Regions from separate parts of the Streptomyces glycanivorans genome, predicted to be linked through region 1. Evidence: riboswitches for the same ligand, from Rfam matches in the RefSeq annotation. Region 1 holds a riboswitch; the other holds the start of a gene.
What was found. A riboswitch is a leader RNA that binds a small molecule or an ion and turns the genes downstream of it on or off. The one in region 1 is predicted to bind S-adenosylmethionine.
Positions count from the first base shown of each region.

Region 1 (7,771 bases):
CGGCCGAGGGCCTCCCGGTCGGTTCCCGGCAGCGTGCGCAGCAACTGCCGGGCCCGGTCCAGCTTCGCCTCCACGGTGTTCTTGTGGCGGGCCAGCGCCGCGCGGTCGCGCTCCAGGGCGGCCAGCGCCCCGGCGGCCTCCGCGCGGCTCTGGGCGATCTTGCGCTGGGCGTGCCGCAGCTTGCCCAGCGTCACCGCCCGGCGCTCGCCCGCACGGTCCAGGGCTGCGGCCCGGTCCAGGAAGGTGTCCGGGTCGGAGGAGAGCAGGAGGGCGACCGAGGGGTCGATGCCTCCCGAGCGGTACTGCGCGCCCGCCATCGAGCCGAGGGACGCCCGCAGCCGGTTGATGTCCTCCTGCGTCCGGGCCGCCGCGTCCTGGGCCCTGGCGATCCGGCCGCGCTGGAGGCCGATGTTCTCCCTGGCGCCGTTGTACCGCTCGGTGGCGCGCTCGGCCTCCGTGTACAACCGGTCGACGGCCTCCTTGGCCGTCTCGCGGGTCTCCTCGGGTGCGGCGCCCGCGGGCGCCGCACCGAGGGCGGCCGCAGCGGTGGCCACGGCGGCGGACAGGACGGTGGCCCGGACACCTCGGTCGAGGCCGGGCCGGGTGGGGCGGCGATGCGACACCACAGGAAGCCGCACTCCCTTCCGCTGTACGCAGACGTGCGCGGCCCCTGCCGCCCGGGGCGGGCGGAACGACGACCGGGAGCTGCGCGGCAGCGCAGACAGTAACCGGACGGCTACCCCGTGACCAACGGCCACGCCGGGCAGGTGAATGCGGACGAAACAGCCCCGCCCTGCCGGTGACCTGTGGTCTCCGGCAGGGCGGGGCTCAGTCGGGGGGTGCCGTGATTCGCCCGATCGGGCGTCAGACGCGCACGCCGAACTGGAAGGTGCCCATGTAGTCCATCGACTCGTAGCGGACCACGGCGCCGGGCTTGGGGGCGTGCAGGATCTGGTTGTTGCCCGCGTACAGGCCGACGTGCGACGTGTTATTGAAGAAGACCAGGTCGCCCGGCTTCAGGGCGCTGCGGCCGATCCGGACACCGTCGTTGATCTGGGTGTACGTGGTGCGGGTGATCTGGACGCCGGCCTGGGCGTAGGCCCACTGGGTCAGACCCGAGCAGTCGTAGGCGTTGGGACCGGTGGCACCGGAGACGTACGCCTTGCCCTGCTGCGTGGAGGCGGCCTGGAGGGCGGCGGCGCCACGGGCGGACGCGGGGACCTCGTTGCCGAGTTCGACCCGGTCACCGGCGGCGCGGCTGGCGCGCTGCTCCTCCTCGGCCATCTTGGCCCGCTCGGCCGCGGTGAGGGTGTTCAGCAGCTTCTGGGCGTCGGCCAGCTTGCCCTGGTACTTCTTCTTGTTCTCGTTCAGCGACTTGCGGACGTCGTCGAGGTCCGCGAGCTTGCCCTGCGCCTCCTCGCGCTGCTGCGCGAGGGTGCGCTGCTTCGCCTGGATCTTCTGAAGCGACTCGGCCTGCTTGGCCGTCAGCTGGTCGAGCGCGGAGGCCTGGTCGAGGAAGCTGTCCGGGTCCGAGGAGAGCAGCAGCTGGACCGACGGGTCGAGACCGCCGGAGCGGTACTGCGCGGTCGCGAGCGAACCGAGCTCGCCGCGCAGGGTGTTGAGCTCGTCCTGGCCGCGGGCGACCTTGTCCTGGAGCGCGTCGGCCTGCTTCTTGAGCTTGTCCTGCTGTTCCTTGGCGCCGTTGGCCTTCTCGGTGGCTTCCTCGGCCTCGTGGTAGAGCTTGTCGACCTTTGCCTTGACCTCACTCTTGGTCGGCTTGGGGTCGGCGTGGGCTGCCTGGGAGGTCAGGGCCACGGCCGCGGCGGCGGTCGCGGTGAGCACGGTCACACGGGCGCGGCTCGGCTGCTTGGGACGACGGTGGGACGCCACGAAGGCGAGCTCCTTCTTCCTCGAGCCGCCTACCGGGTAGTGGGGGATTACTGACAGATCCCCGGCTCCGTGCACGTCACGGACTCGGCGGTTCCTTCGCCGTCGCCCCGGATGGGCAATCAACCGTGCGAAGGTTCGAGGCCTGACCCTAGTGACCATCTTGTGATCAGTTCAAATCCTCACGAGGAAAATCTCGTCACACCAGGCACTTCTTTACTTTCATCACACTGCGTGTAGCGGTGACTTGACGGTACGTTCCGTAAATTCCGGCAAGTCGCACATGCCTCACATGACGCCTCAGACGCGCGAAAGGCGCTTCAGGAGCAAGACGGACGCGACCGGCCGCGCCCCCGCCTTCGCCACCCCGTCGGCGACTTCACGGTCGGTGGAGACCACGACGACGGGCCTGCCCGGCGGTTCGGCGCGCGCCAGCTGCCGGATCAGCTCGTCCGCGGTCACCCCGGCCTTGCTGAAGAGCACGCGGACTCCGCGCGGCGGGGCGAGCAGGACGGGGACGGCCAGTTCGGCACCGTCGAAGACACAGGTCATCTCGGCACCGGTCTGCGCCGCGAGGACCGAGAGACCGCCCAGGAGGCGCAACCGCTGCTTCTCCAGGGGCATCTGCGGATAGCCGGTCTTCGTGACGTTGTAGCCGTCGACGATCAGATGTGCCTGCGGGAGGGCCAGCAACTGGTCGAGCAGCGCCGGGTCGGTCTCCGAAAGGGCCCTGGCCGCGATGTCCTTCGGCGACATCCTGCCGGGCTCCACCGCTTCGACACCGTCCGCCGGACGGAGCGAGGACGGGGGCAGCGCCAGCTCACGGCGGAGGCCCTGCGCGGCGTCGAGCACGGTGTCCAGGAGCAGCCGCAGGCGCATGTCCTCGACCGAACGCCCCTCCCGGGCCGCCCGGCGGCCCGCCTCCACGGACGCCTCCGCCTCGGCCAGCCGGGCCTTGAGCCGGCGCGTCTCGCTCTCGGCCGCGGAGACCTGGGCGGCCGACTCGGCCCGCACGGTGTCGGCCTCCGCGCCGGCCTTGCGCAGAGCGGCCTCTCCCCGCTTCACCTCGCTGAGGGCGCTGCGCAGCTTGCGGTGCAGCGAGTCGGTCTCCTTGCGGGCCGCCTCCAGCTCCGAACGCAGCCGTTCGGTGTCCGCCCGGGTCTGGCCGCGGGCGCGGTCCAGCTCCTCGCGCAGCCGCTCCAGCTCGCGCCTGGTCTCCTCGTCCGCCCGCTCGGCGTGCGCCCGCTGGACCTCCTCGCCGGCCGCGGCGACCAGCTTGACCCAGCCGGCCGGCCGCAGCACGTAGGCGGCGGCGGCCACGTCGACGGGATCCGCGGCGGCGGGCGGCGCACCGGACTCGAGGGCCTCGGCCAGCTCCGGCTGGGTCTGGCCGATCCGCTCACCGATGCGCCGGCGGAACACCGGGTCGCTCTCCAGGGCGGCGGCCATCGCGTTACCCGCGAACTTGGCCCGTCTGCTCGGCGTGAAACGGGCGTACTGCCGCAGCTGGGAGGGGAGTTCGCCGACGGTCAGCCCGCCGAACGCGTCCGAGACCAGCGCCACCACCTTGTGGCGTACGCCTTCGGGCAGCGGACGGTCGAGCGACTCCGCGGTGCCGTCGGCCGCGTCGGCCGGTCCGGCGCCGCCTGTCGGCTGCTCCACCTTCCATCACCCCAATGTGTCTGTCCGCGCGGCTCCGTCAGGAGTCGGCACCAGGCCTGTCGACCAGCTCGATCTGATCCACGGCGTTGCACCAACGGCAGCGCACCGACTCGATGGTCTCACTGACCACCTCGCGCTCCTCGACACTCGACTCCCCGGCCAGGTCGAGGTGCACGTATTCCACGACCTTCGAGGAGCGCGTGACGTCGAAACGCGTGAGGTTGCCGCAGAGCGTGCAGCGCCAGCGGGTCGCGTCCGTCGGCTGGGGAACCGTCGTCATCGTTGCGTCCTCTTTCGTCGTGCGTCGAGTCTCGTGCGTGCCCAGGTCTTCGATCTCGCGGTGCGCCGTCGAACTGCGGATGTCCTGCCGCAACCCTACGGCCTTCCGCATACCTATCGGCACGGCGAGGCGCTCTGTCCCGTTCTCGGCGGGTGCGTCATGCTCTGTACATGATCGATCTGCGGGAAGTCGACTGGCGGGAGCGGGCCAGAGAGTTCGGGGCCGCGGCCGCGGCGGGCGGCGCCCCGGTCACCTACGGGCTGATGGCGTTGTGCTGTGCCGTCTTCCTGATGAGCCCGCTCTCCGGGTTCAACCCCGTCTACGGCGACGCCGACGCACTCCTGGCCGCTCAGGCCGGGTACTTCGAGCGGTGGGGAGTGATCCCCAGCGAGCTCCTGGCCGGCTCGGCCCACGCGGCGCTGACCCCTCTGACCGCGCTCTTCGTCCACGGCAGCTGGCTGCACCTGCTGGGCAACATGCTCTTCCTCTACGTCTTCGGCGCGATGGCCGAGGAACGCATGGGCCGCGTCGAGTTCACCCTCTTCTACCTCGTGTGCGGCTATTTCGCCCTGGTCGCGTACGCGGTCGTGCACGCGGACTCCGACCAGACGCTGGTCGGCGCGTCGGGGGCGATCTCCGCGGTGCTCGGAGCGTTCCTCTACCTCTTCCCCAAGGCCCGGGTCACCAGCCTGTTCCCCTTCCTCTTCTTCCTTCCGCTGCGCTTCCCCGCCTGGATCGTGCTCGTCTTCTGGTTCGTCCTCCAGTGGCTGGCGGCGCGGAGCGCGGGCAGCGGCCCGGGCGTGGCGTACCTCGCCCACGTGGCGGGTTTCGCGGCCGGGTTCCTCTACGCCTGGGTGCGGTTCCGGGGGACTAGAGTGAAGTCTCCAGCCACGGCCACCGAGGGAGAAAGCCAGCCGTGATCACCGCGATCGTGCTCATCAAGACCAGCGTGGACCGGATTCCCGAGATCGCCGAGGCCATCGCCGCGCTGGACAGCGTCAGTGAGGTCTTCTCGGTCACCGGTACGTACGACCTGATCGCCATGGTCCGGGTGGCCCGGCACGACGATCTGGCCGATGTCATCCCGGGCCGGATCAGCAAGATCCAGGGCGTCGAGGCCACGGACACCCACGTGGCCTTCCGCACCTACTCCCAGCACGACCTCGAGGCGGCCTTCGCCATCGGCCTCGACGGCTGAGACGGCTCACCGCGCGAACGGCTCCGGCCGGGGACAGGAGGCGTTTCGCCCCGTCCCCGGCCGGAGCCGTTCGCGCACCGCGTGCGATCAGACCTGCGCGGCGCCCCGGTCGGGCACGCAGCGGCCCTCCTCGGTGCGGTAGGTCCAGCGGGCACCCTTGCTCACCAGTTCACGTACGGCGCCCAGGAACCGGTCGATGTGCTCGTCCGGGGTGCCCGCGCCGAAGCTCACCCGGATGGCGTTGAGCGACCTCTCCCCCGGTGCGGCCTCCGGCGCGCCGCACTCACCCGGGTCCTGCGGCTCACTGCCCAGCAGGGTCCGCACCAGCGGGTGGGCGCAGAACAGCCCGTCGCGCACTCCGATGCCGTACTCGGCGGAGAGCGCGGCGGCGAAGTGCGAGCTGTTCCATCCCTCGACCACGAAGGAGAGGACGCCGACCCTCGGGGCGTCGTCGCCGAACAGCGAGAGCACCTTGACCTCTGGGACCTCCGCGAGGCCCTCACGGACCCGGGTCACCAGCTGCTGCTCCCGGGCGACCAGCCGGTCGAAACCGGCCTCGGTCAGCGCCTTGCAGGCGGCGGCGATGGAGTAGACGCCGATGACGTTGGGCGATCCGGCCTCGTGGCGGGCCGCGGTGGTGTGCCACTCGACGTCCACACCGCCGTCGGTGCGCCGGGCGACCTTGCGGGAGGCTCCGCCGCCCGCGAGGTACGGCTCAGCGTCCACCAGCCAGTCGGCCCGGCCCGCGAGGACACCGGAGCCGAAGGGCGCGTACAGCTTGTGGCCGGAGAAGGCGACCCAGTCGACGTCCAGCTCGGCGATGTCCACCGGGTGGTGGGGCGCCAGCTGCGCCGCGTCGAGCACGATCCGCGCACCGTGCGCGTGGGCGGCGGCGGCCAGTTCGCGCACGGGCCACAGCTCGCCCGTGACGTTGGACGCGCCGGTGACACAGACCAGCGCGGGGCCGTGAGGATCACGGGCGGCGAGGGCCTTCTCCAGTGTGGCGACCGCCTGGTCCGGGGTGCGGGGGGCGTCGAGGTAGGTCACCCGGGCGTCGCGCCAGGGCAGCAGCGACGCGTGGTGCTCGGTCTCGAACACGAACACCTGGCAGTCGGCGGGCAGCGCGGCCGCCAGCAGGTTGAGGGAGTCGGTCGTCGAGCGGGTGAAGACCACCTGGTCCTCCGCGCGGCAGCCGAGGAACTCCGCGACCGTCACCCGGCTGCTCTCGAACAGGTCGGTGGAGAGCTGCGAGAGGTATCCGGCACCGCGGTGGACGCTGCCGTAGTACGGCGCGTAGGCGGCCACGTCGTCCCACACGCGCTGCAGGGCCGGGGAGCTGGCCGCGTAGTCGAGGGCGGCATAGGTGACGTCTCCGCCCGTCACGAGCGGAACGGTGACATCAGCTCCCAGAACCGGCAGCGGTGCACAAATGGCCTGGTCGGCGGCAGCGGTGGGGACAGACATGGCGAACTCCTGTGAGAGGCAGGCGAAATCCTCGCGCCGGCGACCTGAAGGTGCGCGGCAGCGCGGGGAGAAGAAGAGAAGAAGGGTGTGCGGAGGAGGGCTCGAAGCCCTATCGCATTCGCTTGCTCACAAGAGGCTCCCTGGGACCAAGGACCCCAAGGGGTGGCATCCGACGATGCCGAGGGGCCCGCGCTTGCCACAGACCTCGCTGCCTGCGGCCTGGTCTTCACCCGGGGCACCCCGCCACGGACGGAGGGTTGCCGGACAGCGGGCCGGGGCCGTAGTCGCTGTCACTCATGACCTGCCAAGCATCCTGCCACATCACCTGGCACGCGCAAGGCGCAGTCCGCGATCCGGACTGCGCCTCGGGGTGTCGCCCGCCGGAGCCGGGCCCGCCCGATCCCGACGGGAAGACCTCAGCTCGCCTCGTAGGCCGCGTCAGGCGTTGCTGGCCGCCACCCAGCGCTCCAGCGCGCGCTTGGCCGCACCGGAGTCGATCGCGGCGGCTGCCCGCTCGATGCCTACCGCGAGCTGCTCGTTCAGGGTGCCCTCGCCCGGATCCAGCGCGACCAGCGCGGCGGCCGAGTTCAGCAGTACGGCGTCGCGTACGGGGCCGGTCTCCCCGTCGAGCAGCCGGCGGGCCACGTCGGCGTTGTACGAGGCGTCCGCTCCGCGCAGCGCCTCGACGGGAACCAGGCGGAGGCCGACGTCACGCGGGTCGAACGCCTCCTCGCGGACTGTGCCGTCGCGGACGATCCAGACCCGGGAGGTGGCCGTGGTGGTCAGTTCGTCGAGACCGTCGTCGCCCCGGAAGACGAGCGCCGAGTTTCCCCGGTCGGCCAGCACACCGGCCACGATGGGCGCCATCTTCGGGTCGGCGACGCCGATGGCCTGGGAGCGGACCCGGGCCGGGTTGGTGAGCGGGCCCAGGATGTTGAAGGTGGTCTGCGTGCCCAGTTCCTTGCGCGCCCTGGCCGCGTACCGCAGGGCGGGGTGGAACTTCACCGCGAAACAGAAGGTGATGCCCGCTTCCTCGGCCACCGCGACGACACGCTGCGGCGTCAGCTCCAGATTGACGCCGAGCTTCTCCAGCACGTCGGAGGCGCCGCTGGCCGAGGAGGAGGCCCGGCTCCCGTGCTTGACGACCTTCGCGCCCGTCCCGGCGATGACGATCGCCGACATGGTGGAGATGTTGACCGTCTTGGCCATGTCGCCGCCGGTTCCCACGATGTCCACCGTGCGGCCGGGCACCTCGATGGTGTGGGCGTGCTCGTACATGG
Region 1 is NZ_CP120983.1:6,120,373-6,128,143, reverse strand. Features, by position in the region: gene P8A20_RS27030 (C40 family peptidase) at 1-626, opposite strand, end outside; gene P8A20_RS27025 (C40 family peptidase) at 865-1,890, opposite strand; gene P8A20_RS27020 (NYN domain-containing protein) at 2,188-3,549, opposite strand; gene P8A20_RS27015 (hypothetical protein) at 3,587-3,829, opposite strand; gene P8A20_RS27010 (rhomboid family intramembrane serine protease) at 4,000-4,749, shown strand; gene P8A20_RS27005 (Lrp/AsnC family transcriptional regulator) at 4,746-5,027, shown strand; gene P8A20_RS27000 (aminotransferase class V-fold PLP-dependent enzyme) at 5,115-6,491, opposite strand; SAM riboswitch class IV at 6,676-6,793, opposite strand; gene trpD (anthranilate phosphoribosyltransferase) at 6,930-7,771, opposite strand, start outside.

Region 2 (7,771 bases), 2.5 Mb from region 1:
ATCCCGGCGCCCAGAGGGATCGGCCCCGAACAGCAGCGCGTTCGCCGCCCGGAGCTCGACGTGCGGGAGACCGACGAGCTCGGAGTCGAGCAGGTCGATGACGGTCCACGCGGCACGGCTGCCCGCCGGAACCGTCAGCCGGACGGTGTCACCCGCGCGGTACCTCTTGCCCAGCAGCAGACGCTGTTCGTCGTAGAAGTGGCTCGGCCTGAAGGGCTTCTCGATCACGGGGGCGGGCGTCGTCCCGCTGGGGACGCAGGCGCACTCGGTGATCCACCAGCCTGGCTGGAGCAGTCCGGCAGCGGGGTCGTTGGTGAACGGGTACTGGTTGTACAGCCAGGAGTACTGCGAGGTCAGCGTCATCGTCGAGCGCTTCGCGCCGTTGACGGCGACATCCAGCGGCGCGGTGATGCCGCCCCCTCCCGGGGCGTCCGGAATGCTGTAGCGAACCGTGATCGCGTCGGCCGCCTTCGGAAGCGTGAACTCGACGTGCTCGCCCGGCACCAGTCTGACGGCCTTACGGCCCGACGCCTCCGCGGGCAGGGTGTAGGCGGCGCGGCCGGGGCCTATGACCGTGCCGTTCGTCGTGGCGTTCTCCGCCTCCTGCTCGGCGAAGGGCACTTCCGCGCCGCGACCGGTCACCAGAGCCGGATCGAGGCCCGCACGCGTCACCACCGGCGCGGGAGCCCTCTTCCCCTCCGCGCCTTGCGCCGCCGGGACGCCGGTCAGCGTCCCCAGTCCGACAACGGCGGCCGTCAGTGCGGCGACCGTGATGTGACGTGACATCGCATGCCCGTTTCTCTCGGAAGGTGAGGTGACGGTAGGGCGCGCGGGAGTCTCACCACAAGACATGTGCGAGAAGATTTCAGATACATGATGCCCACATGCAAGTCGGCATCAATTTTTTGCGTTCACTTACGGCGCCGACCCGGCGGGCGGCGACACGAGGCCGCAGGGGGCGACCCTCCGCACCGGGTCCTCGGATGCCCCCGTCCGGCGTTCAGGCGCCCACCGTTCCGTCGACGCCCTCGCGGAGGAAGTCCGCGTGCCCGTTGTGGCGGCCGTATTCCAGCAGCACGTGCACCATCACCATGCGCAGCGAGACGTCCTTACCCCAGCGCGGCTGGAGCCCCGTCAGGTCCAGGGACTCGGCCTGCCGCTCGATGCGGCGCGAGCGCTCCACCTCGGCCTCCCAGGCGCCGAACGCCTCCGCCCGCGTGGAGGCGCTCGCGTCGTACGCCGCCTGGAAGTCGATCCGGTCCGACCAGACCATGGGCGCCTCATGGTCCTCGAACACCCTCCGGAACCATGCGCGTTCCACCTCGGCCATGTGGCGCACCAGACCGAGGAGGGAGAGCGTCGAAGGGGGCATCGACCGCTGCCGCAGCTGTTCGTCGTCCAGCCCTTCGCACTTCATGGCGAGGGTGGCGCGGTGGTAGTCGAGAAAGGCCCGCAGCGTCTCCCGCTCGCCGCCCGCGGTGGGCGGCCCTGTACGCACGTCGGTGGTCACCGGTCACTCTCCTTCACGAAGGCATGAAGTGTTCAGTATCCGGCTCCACTTCGCAGTCGTACCCGGCGGCACCGCCCCCGGGCCGGGCGGGCTCCGGCGCCTGCCTTACTCTCCTCGTGCACCGGCCGCTCGCGCCCGTGTCCCGTACAAGTGCCGAGGTGGCGTGTGTCGCGTTCCTGCCGGTCCCTCCTGGTCCTCGTTCCGCTCGCCCTCAGCCTCGTGTCCTGCGGCAGGTTCGCCGTCCCGCCGGTGCCCGGCGGCGAGCCGGTCCTGCTCTCCCCGTCCCGGGCGGCCACGACATGGACGGACGCCGAGGGCGGCACGCTGGAGCTGAAGGCGGACGGGACGACAGCCGCCGACCACGTGTGCAGCGACTTCGACATCATCGACGGCACGGAGGGGCCCAGGTCCGGCCCCGGCACCTGGGAGAGCCAGGACGGGAAGGAAGGGACCCGCGTCGAGGTGTCGTTCGGGGCCGATGACGAAAGCTTCGTCTACGAGGCACTGCGCAAGGGCGGCACCCTCAAGCTCTGGACCTACGTCGGCGACCCCGACGAGGGCCGGCCGCTCTGCATACTGACCGCTCCCGCGAGGTGAGAGCGGCACGTACGACGACGCCGGCCCCGGGAGGAATCCCGGGGGCCGGCGTCGCACGGATACTGCGGGTACTGCCTGGAGCGACTGATCCGAGGATCAGAAGTCCATGTCACCGCCCGGCATGCCGCCCGGAGCGGCCGCGGAGGCCTTCTCCGGCTTGTCGGCGATGACGGCCTCGGTGGTGAGGAAGAGCGCGGCGATGGACGCGGCGTTCTGCAGGGCGGAGCGCGTGACCTTCGCCGGGTCGAGAATGCCCTCGGCGATCATGTCGACGTACTCGCCGGTCGCGGCGTTGAGGCCGTGACCGATCGGCAGGTTGCGCACCTTCTCGACGACGACTCCACCCTCGAGACCACCGTTGACGGCGATCTGCTTGAGCGGGGCCTCCAGCGCGAGCTTGACGGCGTTGGCACCGGTGGCCTCGTCGCCCGTCAGGTCGAGCTTCTCGAAGACGGCCGAGGCCTGGAGCAGAGCCACGCCACCACCGGCGACGATGCCCTCCTCGACGGCGGCCTTGGCGTTGCGCACCGCGTCCTCGATGCGGTGCTTGCGCTCCTTGAGCTCCACCTCGGTGGCGGCGCCGGCCTTGATGACGGCCACGCCGCCGGCCAGCTTCGCGAGGCGCTCCTGGAGCTTCTCGCGGTCGTAGTCCGAGTCGGAGTTCTCGATCTCGGCACGGATCTGGTTGACGCGACCCTGAACCTGGTCGCTGTCACCGGCACCGTCGACGATCGTGGTCTCGTCCTTGGTGATGACGACCTTGCGGGCGCTGCCGAGCAGGTCCAGGCCGGCGTTCTCCAGCTTGAGACCGACCTCCTCGGAGATGACGGTGCCACCGGTGAGGATGGCGATGTCGCCGAGCATGGCCTTGCGGCGGTCACCGAAGCCCGGAGCCTTGACGGCGACGGACTTGAAGGTGCCACGGATCTTGTTGACGACCAGCGTCGACAGAGCCTCGCCCTCGACGTCCTCCGCGATGATCAGCAGGGGCTTGCCCGACTGCATGACCTTCTCCAGCAGCGGAAGGAGGTCCTTCACGTTGCTGATCTTGGAGTTGACGATCAGGATGTACGGGTCGTCGAACGACGTCTCCATACGCTCCATGTCGGTGGCGAAGTAGGCCGAGATGTAGCCCTTGTCGAAGCGCATGCCCTCGGTGAGTTCCAGCTCCAGACCGAAGGTCTGGGACTCCTCGACGGTGATGACGCCTTCCTTGCCGACCTTGTCCATAGCCTCGGCGATCTTGGCGCCGATCTCGGTGTCGGCAGCGGAGATGGAGGCCGTCGAAGCGATCTGCTCCTTGGTCTCCACGTCCTTCGCCTGCTCCAGCAGAGCGGCGGAGACGGCCTCGACGGCCTTCTCGATGCCACGCTTCAGAGCCATCGGGTTGGCACCCGCGGCGACGTTGCGCAGGCCCTCGCGGACGAGCGCCTGGGCGAGAACGGTGGCGGTGGTCGTACCGTCGCCGGCGACGTCGTCCGTCTTCTTGGCGACCTCCTTGACCAGCTCCGCACCGATCTTCTCGTACGGGTCCTCGAGCTCGATCTCCTTGGCGATGGAAACACCATCGTTGGTGATCGTGGGCGCGCCCCACTTCTTCTCGAGGACGACGTTACGGCCCTTGGGGCCGAGGGTGACCTTGACGGCGTCGGCGAGCTGGTTCATCCCGCGCTCGAGACCGCGCCGTGCCTCCTCGTCGAACGCGATGATCTTGGCCATGTGAAGTGGTCCTCCCGGACAGGGGTGGATTTCTCCGGACCGAGAGGCGCCCGCGACGGACGGCCAGCGTGCCAGGTGGTTCCTTGCCCCACCAAGCCTGCGGGCCTCACCGGCCCGGTCCAAGTTCTGTCACTCTCACCTGGAGAGTGCTAACGCCAATGATTAGCACTCGACCCCTTCGAGTGCAAGCGTCCTCTTCGGGATGTGGACAACCTCGGGGCTCCGCCGCAGGCCCGTGACGGGCGCCCGGAGACGCACGTGAGGCCCGTCCCCCGATGGGAGGTACGGGCCTCGCGTGTGTGACGGTGTCGTTGGCCGACCGCGCCGAGCTCAGCCGACGGCGAGCTTGACCATGTCCGCCTGGGGCCCCTTCTGGCCCTGCGAGATCTCGAATTCAACTCGCTGACCCTCTTCGAGGGTGCGGTACCCGTCCATCTGGATCGCGCTGTAGTGGACGAAAACATCCGCACCACCGTCGACCGCGATGAAGCCGTACCCCTTCTCCGCGTTGAACCACTTGACGGTGCCCTGAGCCATGCCCAACTCCCCTATTACTGGCCCTTGCACGAGACCGCACTTCGCGGACCCGGGTCAGAACTCACCCTCCGACAGGAGAGGGTGGCGTGCGCCGGAACGCGTCGACCGCGGCCGAATGTATCTGCCCAACTGCCCTCTGCAACAGGTCAATCGGACGAGAAATCTGGGCACACGCGGCCACACGGATAGGGGGAATTCATTGGATTCCAGGGCAAGTCGGGCCTGACAAAGGCGACTTATGCCTCAAGGGGTTCACGTACTTTGGCTACTTCTTGTCGCGGCAGGGCGCATTCTCATATGTGGATAGCGCGGGCAACTGCGGGGACTTCCCCAACTGTACCGTGCTCAACCATGCAGAATGGCCCCCTCCGTTTCCCGTGGAGGGGGCCATCGTGTGAATGCCGTGCGGCCGGACCGCGACGAGCGGCCCGCACCGTCCCGCCGTCAGCCTCCGGCGACGGCCGGGATGATCGAGACGCCGGCGCCGTCCGGGGTGGCCGCGTCCAGACCGCCCTCGAAGCGCACGTCGTCGTCGTTGACGTACACGTTGACGAAGCGGCGCAGCTTGCCCTGGTCGTCCAGGACGCGGGCGCCGATGCCCGGGTGGTTCTGCTCCAGGGACGCGATGACCTCGGAGAGGGTCGCCCCCTCGGCCGGGACCTCGGACTGACCGCCCGTGTAGGTGCGGAGGATGGTGGGGATACGGACCTTGACGCTCATGTGGGTGCCTTCCTCTGGTCTCGGGTGGTCAGTTGGCGGCAGCGAGGCCCGCGTCGCGGAACGCGTCCAGGCTGGGCCGGATCGTGGCCGACAGGCCGGTCGTCGGAGCGACCGCGTCGAGCGTCTTCAGGCCGTCGCCGGTGTTCAGGACGACGGTGGTCAGGGACGGGTCGAGCAGACCGGCGTCGATCAGCTTCTTCGTCACACCGACGGTCACCCCGCCCGCGGTCTCGGCGAAGATGCCCTCGGTGCGGGCCAGCAGCTTGATCGCGTCGACGACCTGCTCGTCGTTCACGTCCTCCACGGCACCGCCGGTGCGCCGGGCGATGTCCAGGACGTACGGGCCGTCGGCCGGGTTGCCGATCGCCAGGGACTTGGCGATGGTGTTCGGCTTCTGCGGGCGCACCACGTCGTGGCCGGCCTTGAAGGCGGTGGAGACCGGGGAGCAGCCCTCGGCCTGGGCACCGAAGATCTTGTACGGCTTGTCCTCGACGAGTCCGAGCTTGATCAGCTCCTGGAGGCCCTTGTCGATCTTCGTGAGCTGCGAGCCGGACGCGATCGGGATGACGAGCTGGTCGGGCAGCTGCCAGCCGAGCTGCTCGCAGATCTCGTACGCCAGGGTCTTGGAGCCCTCGCCGTAGTACGGCCGCAGGTTGACGTTGACGAAGCCCCAGCCCTCGCCGAGCGGGTCGCCGATGAGCTCCGAGCAGAAGCGGTTGACGTCGTCGTAGTTGCCCTCGATGCCGACGAGCTCGCCGCCGTACACCGCGGCCATGACGACCTTGCCCTGCTCCAGGTCGTGCGGGATGAACACGCAGGAGCGGAAGCCGGCGCGGGCGGCGGCGGCACCCACCGCACCGGCCAGGTTGCCGGTGGAGGAGCAGGAGAGGGTGGTGAACCCGAAGGCGCGGGCCGCCTCGACGGCGATGGCGACGACACGGTCCTTGAAGGAGTGCGTCGGGTTGCCGGAGTCGTCCTTGACGTACAGACCGCCGGTCACGCCCAGCTCGCGGGCGAGGTTGTCGGCCTTGACCAGCTTCGTGAAGCCGGGGTTGATGTTGGGCTTGTCCGCGACGTCGGAGGGGACGGGCAGCAGCGGCGCGTAACGCCAGATGTTGTTCGGCCCCTCGGCGATGCGCTTCTTCAGCTCTTCGGGGGAGCCGCTCGGCAGGTCGTACGCCACTTCGAGCGGCCCGAAACAGGACGCGCAGGCGAAAATGGGGCCGAGCTCGAAACGCTCGCCGCATTCGCGACAGGAAAGCGCTGCGGCGGGACCGAGGTCCACGGCGGAAGAATCGGTGTTCTCTGCAACTGTCTGCACGGCCATGATGGCGGAGGCCCTTTCTCCTCATCTTCCTTGCGGCGTATTTCGCCACAAGACGGAATTGGCACCTTCCCCACCGTGACCTCGCGGTCGGCAGGAGGGTTGCCGGGACTTCAACGGGCCGTTCCCTCAGTCCCTCTGGATGAGCGCTATGGCACCGGACCATGGATCCGGGCGTTTATTCGCGGACCGACCCCGACATGCGAGGGTCATCCGCGTTGTTCAAGACTGTAACCGAAGCACTGGACGGTTGAGATAGTCGTCCGAACCGCGAGATGGATCACATACAGGGAGTATCGACCGTGCTGGAAGAGGTGGAACGCTGGCTGACCAGGCGTTCCTGGTCTGCTGCCGACCGCCCGCTCGACCGCCTCACGGCCGCCCGGGCGAAGGATCCGCACCGCTCGCGCGTGAGCGTCGTCCTGCCCGCGCTGAACGAGGAGGCGACGGTCGGGGAGATCGTGTCGGAGATCCGGCGCGAGCTGATGGAGAAGGTCCGGATCGTCGACGAACTGGTGGTGATCGACTCAGGCTCCACCGACGCGACCGCCGAGGTCGCGCGTCGGGCCGGCGCCCGGGTCGTGCACCGGGACTCCGTACTCCCCCGGATACCCGCCCTCCCCGGCAAGGGCGAGGTCCTCTGGAGGTCACTGCTGGTGACCACAGGGGAGATCGTCTGCTTCGTCGACGCCGATCTGAAGGACTTCTCCGCGGACTTCGTGTCCGGGATCGTCGGCCCGCTGCTGACCGACCCGCAGGTGCAGTTCGTGAAGGCCATGTACGACCGCCCGCTGGGCGACACCGCGGGGCAGGGCGGCCGGGTGACGGAACTGGTGGCCCGCCCGCTGCTCAACCTGCACTGGCCGCGGCTCGCCGGCTTCGTCCAGCCGCTCGGCGGCGAGTACGCGGTACGGCGCTCCCTGCTGGAGCAGCTCCCCTTCCCCGTCGGTTACGGGGTGGAGCTGGGACTGCTCGTCGACGCGCTGCACACGGTCGGCCTGGACGCCATGGCACAGGTGGACGTCGGCGTGCGCAGGCACCGCCATCAGGACGGCCAGGCCCTCGGCAGGATGGCCGCCACCATCTACCGCACGGCGCAGCTGCGGCTCTCCCGCGGGCCGCTCGTACGGCCGGAGATCACCCAGTTCGACCGTGGGCCCGACGGGTTCGTCCCGCACACCCATGCGGTGGACACCGAGGAACGGCCGCCGATGCGGGACATCGCGGAGTACGCGGCCCGCGACGCGGCGTAACGGTTCCTCGCCCGGGGCCCGGCGCTCACTTCACGTTTGGAGGGTTCCCGAACGGGCTAGGTTCGGGTACATGGTCTCCGAGCACGCTGCCCAGGTTCTCGTCGCGTCCAA
Region 2 is NZ_CP120983.1:3,665,828-3,673,598, forward strand. Features, by position in the region: gene P8A20_RS15895 (glycosyl hydrolase family 28-related protein) at 1-786, opposite strand, end outside; gene P8A20_RS15900 (DinB family protein) at 1,001-1,510, opposite strand; gene P8A20_RS15905 (hypothetical protein) at 1,676-2,107, shown strand; gene groL (chaperonin GroEL) at 2,204-3,826, opposite strand; gene P8A20_RS15915 (cold-shock protein) at 4,157-4,363, opposite strand; gene P8A20_RS15920 (MoaD/ThiS family protein) at 4,808-5,083, opposite strand; gene thrC (threonine synthase) at 5,112-6,410, opposite strand; SAM riboswitch class I at 6,429-6,556, opposite strand; gene P8A20_RS15930 (glucosyl-3-phosphoglycerate synthase) at 6,710-7,660, shown strand; gene P8A20_RS15935 (alpha,alpha-trehalose-phosphate synthase (UDP-forming)) at 7,731-7,771, shown strand, end outside.
Region 2: it holds a riboswitch for S-adenosylmethionine, as region 1 does, so the genes downstream of both, thrC (threonine synthase) here and P8A20_RS27000 (aminotransferase class V-fold PLP-dependent enzyme) in region 1, are expected to answer to the same signal.